Regions from separate parts of the Paenibacillus sp. RC73 genome, predicted to be linked through region 1. Evidence: riboswitches for the same ligand, from Rfam matches in the RefSeq annotation. Region 1 holds a riboswitch; the other holds the start of a gene.
What was found. Region 1 has a riboswitch for FMN ahead of ABH897_RS05815 (riboflavin synthase). Riboswitches for the same ligand answer to the same signal wherever they lie in the genome.
Positions count from the first base shown of each region.

Region 2: another riboswitch for FMN. It lies ahead of ABH897_RS11645 (DMT family transporter); the one in region 1 lies ahead of ABH897_RS05815 (riboflavin synthase).

Region 1 covers NZ_JBIYCV010000002.1:478,487-481,907, reverse strand. The annotation lists gene ribB (3,4-dihydroxy-2-butanone-4-phosphate synthase) at 1-686, opposite strand, end outside; gene ABH897_RS05815 (riboflavin synthase) at 715-1,380, opposite strand; FMN riboswitch at 1,713-1,886, opposite strand; gene ABH897_RS05810 (IDEAL domain-containing protein) at 1,955-2,425, opposite strand; gene ABH897_RS05805 (thiamine pyrophosphate-dependent enzyme) at 2,647-3,421, opposite strand, start outside.
Region 2 covers NZ_JBIYCV010000004.1:350,958-354,378, forward strand. The annotation lists gene ABH897_RS11640 (methyl-accepting chemotaxis protein) at 1-710, opposite strand, end outside; gene ABH897_RS11645 (DMT family transporter) at 952-1,899, opposite strand; FMN riboswitch at 2,070-2,214, opposite strand; gene ABH897_RS11650 (ABC transporter permease) at 2,337-3,032, opposite strand; gene ABH897_RS11655 (ABC transporter ATP-binding protein) at 3,025-3,421, opposite strand, start outside.

The DNA of each region.
Region 1 (3,421 bases):
GACAAACGACGACGATAATCAATCAAATCCTGAATACTGATCAGCTTCAAATGATGACGCTTGGCGATCACTGCCAAATCAGGCACCCGAGCCATGGACCCATCTTCCTTTATAATTTCGCAAATGACTCCGGCGGGTTTGGAGCCGCAGAGCCGGGCCAGATCAACAGCCGCCTCGGTATGACCCGCACGCTGCAAAACACCCCCATCGCGGGCGATCAGCGGAAACATGTGACCGGGCTTGCGGAAATCGCTTCCTGTGGCTGCTTCATCGGTCAGCGCACGCACGGTCAATGAACGCTCGGCTGCTGAAATCCCCGTTGTCGTCTCTCTATGATCCACCGACACCGTAAAGGCTGTGCCGTGGAAATCTGTATTCTGCTCCACCATCGGCTGCAATTCCAGTGCCTCTGCTCTTTGCCCTGTAATCGGCACACAGACCAACCCGCGGCCTTCGGTAATCATGAAATTAATGACCTCGGGGGACGCCTTTTCAGCCAGAGCGATAAAATCGCCTTCGTTTTCCCGTTGCTCATCATCCACCACGATCACGACTTTACCGTTCTTTAGTTCCTCCAGCGCTTCTTCAATGGAATCCAGACGAATTTCCATTTCCTGCTCCAACACACCATACTCCACTTCGTCAGCCGCTATATTTGAATGACTCTCTCTACTCCCGCTTTCCATTACGCTTTCCTCCTTATTTCTTGTGGCATCAAGCAAAGCCGTGTTTCGCCAAATAATCCAGACTCATAGGAGCTTTTTCCGGTCCCTCCGTCACCGATGATTCTCCGTAGTTCAAAAGCTGCTCCACATATTTGCCTAAAATGTCGCATTCAATATTGACGGTGTCTCCCTCACGTTTGGCCTGCAAGGCCGTCTCGGATAAAGTATGGGGGATGATAGATACGGCAAAGGTATCTCCCGTCCGCTGGGCAACCGTCAGGCTGATACCGTCGAGTGTAATCGAGCCTTTGAGAAGAATATATTTGTATATTGCCTGATTTGTAGGTGCAACTTCGTATACAACCGCATTCTGGTCTGATGTCACCCGACGAATCGTGCCCGTTCCATCCACATGTCCCTGTACGATATGCCCTCCGAACCTGCCATTCGCCGCCATAGCCCGTTCCAGATTGACCCGGCTACCGGATTTCAATTCTTTCAGATTGCTGCTTCGAAAGGTTTCCGGCATCACATCTACCTTAAAATCCTTAGTACCCACCTGTGTTGCGGTCAGACAAACACCATTCACGGAAACACTGTCTCCTATTTTCAAATCGCCCAATACCACAGAACCCGTAATGCCCAGCACCATCGCTTCTCCGCTTCTGGAAATCTGCTGAATCCGTCCCACTTCCTCGACCAATCCGGTAAACATGCCTTCACTCCTTTCCATCTAAAGTTCAGTTTATCCCTGATTCATCAGGCGTAAGCGCAAAAACCCCCAGTCCGGATCATATCCGTCATGGGGGTGATGAGAGTCGAATTTGCATTATACAAGCGCAGTCCATATACATCTTGAGACCACATGAATGATAAGTTTGCCAATAGAAAGCATGAATGAGCATACAACCAAATACGCTCAGAAGAGCCTCCGAAAAAAAGCTTGAAGAACAAGCAATCTTCCGTATGCTATCTGCAACGAAATAAGCCGTACGTACAATTACGTATGCTAAAAATCGGCACATGTCACGTCATGCACATGCGCTTCGTATCCTTCTCCCATCCAGACTATACTGTCGGTCCCGGAATTGCACCAGGTCCACCTTCTGCTGATCGTTCAGCATCCGGGTCACGGACTAAGCCGCACTGTTCATCGCAAAAGCGATTTACAGACACGTCATCACCGCCGGTGGGGAATTGCACCCCGCCCCGAAGGATCTTGCTCTTATTCAATTGAATTAGCATTAAACTTGTTACGTATATTAGCACCGACTTCTAAAAAAAGCAAGTTATCTAATGGTGGACGCTCCTGCTTTTGTTTTAACATATTGGCTGGAAAGCTCTTCAAACCAGGTTTTATCATTCATGTGAAGCGCCAGATCAATCAGATCGGCCAGTTCTTCGATCCCGAGCTGCGTAGCATGATCGAACGTAATGACCGCTGAAGCGGTTGGTCCACGGCCACCCTCCGCGCATATATCGTAATCCAGCCGTACATCAACATGCCCGTCGATAAACTCACATTTCAGAAAATAAATAATTTCGCACATTAAAATGGGGCGCACCTGCGTCTCCAGCACACAATCCATCACCTTGGCGGAATAATGCTGGTTCGTCAGCGTGAATTTGTGATCCGTCGCTGCCAGCGATGTCCGTCCAAAGTCATCCGTAAATTTCAGTTCCACTGGTGTGATATTCATGACCTTGGGTATTTGCTTCTTTATAATTTCGATTATCTCAACTGTATTCAGCTTAATCATACCTGCACCTCATTGCATCTTAAAATTCAGAGAAAGCACTAATTCAACATGTTTCACGTAGGCCTCCACTCCTATATCGGAAATCATTACCTGATTTTTTATGCTTCATCCCATAAACGACAAAAAAGATTCTTCGCGCAACAAGCGCAAAGAATCTTGATCGAACCGGTACCGTAACATCTTATAACAATGTTCAAAGTGTATTATTCAAAAAAACTGGATTATAGCTCCGAAATTTCATGTTTCTTTTTCAGAATATTCCAGCGGCGTTCAATCTCCTGATCAAAGGTAGCCAGCGTGGCTTCCTCCTTAAGAAGATGTTTTGTTTTGCCCATTAATTTGAGCCATTCCGCGGCTGGAATCCGTTTTCCCTTGTCCTCCGGATTGTACGTAATCGTCGTACTGCCTTGCTCAATCTCATACAGCGGAAAGAAACAAGATTCCACAGCGGCACCCACAATACTGGTACCCAGTCTATCCTCGGATTTCCAGTTCAGCGGACAGGCGCACAGGATTTTACCATAAGCCGTCCCCACGTTATTCGCATACCATTGTGCCTTGGCCGCTTTACGCAGCATATCCTGCGGATGGCTTTCGGCTGCGGTGAAGGCATATGGAATGTTGCAGGCTGCCATAATTTGCACCGTATCCTTGTGGTGGCCCTGTTTCCCTTTTTGCATCTTGCCTACGCCTGACGTGCTCGTCATATGACCGACCGGAGTCGAGTACGATTGCTGCGAGCCTGTATTCATGTACCCCTCGTTATCATATTCCAGCATAATCAGCTTATGGTTGCGCAGAGCAGCCCCGACAGCCGAACCCATGCCAATATCCATCCCGCCGTCACCACTGATCATAATAAAGGTCGGATCATCCGCCATCTCAATCTCATTGCGGCGCTTCATCTCCATATAAGCCTCCAGCGCTCCAGAGAGCGTAGCAGCCCCATTTTGAAAAAGATTATGGATCATCGGTTGCTTGTGTGATGTATACGGA
Region 2 (3,421 bases), on a different contig from region 1:
GAGTCTGCCGGTTTTTTCCCCGTATTCTTAAAGGCAGCTCCAGCACCCGCTACAACTGTACTGTTCGCATCAACCACAAACAGTCCGCCACGATTGCCGATCGTAACATCCTTCAAGCTTTGGCTTAGTCTATCCAGACTCAAGTTCATTGCTATAGCTCCTTGACCATCTGGTAAGTTTCTGGACAACGTGACCACTAAATTACCCGAGGAAGCACTGACTGACGGAGCACTAATGAATGTTTCATCGTTTAACTTCATCGCATTTGAATACCATGTTTTTTCACGGGGATCATAATCCGTTGATTCTTTCTTTGGTGAACGGACATATTCTCCTTTTGTATTACCGAGAAGTACCCCATCCAGCTCGGGATGAGCTTTCAGGATCACATCAAATTTAGCCTGAATTTCTTCTTCCTTGGAGTTCAGGGTATTGGATTGAACCTCAGTAGCTAATACATTTAAATCTTTTATTAAAGGTGATACATATTGATTAATGTTGCTGCGAAATAAAAACAGGTTGAAATCAATCGAGCTACCCATTTGCTGGCGAAGCTGTGTTTCGGCACTCTGATAGGAAAAGTACCCAATCAATATGCTGGGAATCAATAAGACAGCCAAAAAAGCTACAATTAATCTTGTTTTCATTAAATAAAACTGTCTGAGAAACCTGGTCCACCATGGCACTGTTTGTTTTGCTTTATTAGTCATAGTTCTTACTCCTCTGTGTCTGATAATTACTACATTGTTTTATTCGACAGAAACCGATGAATTTTATAGATGTAATCTATGGGAAAAGATAAATAGGTGCTTGTTTTGCACGTTTTTATCTAAAAATAGTTCTAAAGTATCATGTTATATATTAATACTTATACATAAAAAGCCAAATCGGAGATGCAAAAGCATCTTCTCGATTTGGCTTGGGTGAGGGATAAAATGGACATTGAACCTATTAGTTTTTTTGCTGACGAGAAATCATAAAGAGCGTAATCCAGATAAGCATAAAGCCAGTCAATTGCGCTACCGTAACGATCTGCTGGAAAGCGATCCAGTTAATTACAACACCGACCATCGGGAAGCTTAGTTCTGCCATCGTGGCATAAGACGCCTTGGTCGTACTGAGGCCCTTGTAATACAGTAACAGACTGAGAAGACCGGGGAGCAGCGCCTGCAACAACAGATTGATAATCACGGCTGCGCCCGCCCATGTGCCAGCAGGCATATTCCAGGGTGCATGCTCCACAGAGGTGAGAACGATCAGCAGAGGGAGAGCCACCATGAAGCGCAGGGAGGTCACCGTCTCATATTTCATCGAACGAAGCAAGTAGCTTCCCATCACTGTCGAACCGCCCCACAGGACCGCTGCTCCTAGTGCAAGCAGGCTGCCGACGTGGACGAAATCATTAACATGTCCAAAAGGGAGCGACCAGCCGAAGGTAAGAAGATACGTCCCAAACAGAGCCACGACAATTAATATTCCAAAATTACGCGGCAGCATTTCCTTCAATATAACGCGGGCCAGAATAATAGCGACCAACGGCTGAAGCTTTTGGAGCAGCAGCACAGCGTTAAGATCACCGTTGCTAAGTGCCATCGTGAAAATCACGCTGGCCAGAGCAGAACCGCCCCACGAGACGAACAAGATAGCCAAAATCTGACGAAGCCGTACCGCTTTAAGCTCCTCGCGATGCTTCCACAGCACTGGTGCCAGGGCGATAAAGAGCAGCACATGCTCCATCAGCACAATTTGTGTAGAGGTAAATGATTTGAGCAAAATAATGCGAAACAGCGGGTCCGCGCCCCACAAGGCCGCTCCAATCGCGACTAGCCAAAAACCGCTTTTCATGTGGGAGCTACGATCAAAACCTTTGGATGTTAGTACAGTTGATGATTGACTCATACTCAATTAGCTCCTTGCGAATACAGGACCGGTGGCATAAAAACCCCCGTCCATGGCGATAGGCCATGCAAGACGGGGGTTGATCAAATAAACTTGCCGCTTTATGCAAGTTAAGAAGTTGCTGCAAAACCAAGAATGCAGCATTCATCCACTTGACGGCATGTTCATGCTTCGATCTTCTTCCATCCGGACTTTACCGTCGGCTTTGGCATCTCACCAAATCAGTCCGTATCTTGTTGCCAGATACAGAGTCGCGGGCTTAGCTCCATGAGCCATACCGCCGGTTGGGAATCACACCCTACCCCGAAGATCCTTATTCCGTTTTTTAATTTCTCCTATAGGATATACCTGTTTTAGAATGAAGTCCAGTGAAAAATATGTGTACATCGAGCAAGGTTTTTCATATATTTCTTGAAAGCGTTTTACAAAATTACATATTACGAGGTAATATCGTTATACTCGATGCGGCGGATGGCCGCATAAGCTACGAGCATTCCCAGCACGGCAAAGCCGATCTGTACAAGTGCAATGGAGCTAAGCGTAGCGCCGTTATTATTCGAGAAAAGCAAGGCTACGATCAGGATCGAGCTCACAATGGTGGTAGGTATCGAGTATTTTCGCATCCCCATGTACAGCGGAACCAGCCCCATAAAGCTTGCTGCAACCGCATTGATCAGTGTCCGCACTGATTGCTGTCCCAGTATAGTGAGGCTAAGCTTATCCGGTACAATAACGACGAACTGATTTAATAGATGAAGGGCTGCCGTAATGATGATTTCCGATAAAATAATGGACAGGAACGTAAACAGCAACACGACCAAGAGTTTGGCGAACATCAGCTTTTTGCGGTCAATCGGGTACATGAACAAGATGTTAATCGACTTGGACTTAAATTCGCTCACAATAAAGCGGCACAGCAGGACGGAGGCAAAAATAATAAATGTGGCTCTGACCATATAGTCCAGGAGGTCCAAAAGCTCAGCGTACCCTGTAAATTCGGGCACTCCTTCACTTTGGCTGTCCAGCGCAATAATGATGAACAGGCCAAAAATACACGCGTTGGCGATCAACGCCGAACGGATATATCCCGCCAAATGAAACTTTTTCAGCTCCAGTTGCATCAGTTTAAGCATGGAGTTCACCTCCATGTAACAGCCGCACGAAGTAGTCTTCCAGTGTACTGTTTTTTTGGTGGATGGAATCCACCTCTACATCATTTAAAATGAGTGTTTTCGTAATTTGTTTCTGCGGTACACTTGTATCGTAAATGCGTATATTCTGATCATTCAGCACCCGGATATTCGTCAGATTCAGGTGATGGGAGAGGACGTAGGCTGCTTTTTTGCAGTCATTGGTCGTAAATTCGATGTATTCCGTATTGGTTTCCCGCACCTGTTCCATCGACACTTCCTCAATCAGTCGACCGTGATTAATCACACCCACCGTATCGGCAATTTGCTCGATTTCCACTAAAATGTGGCTGGACACAAGGATCGTCATGCCATATTCCTTGCACAGCATG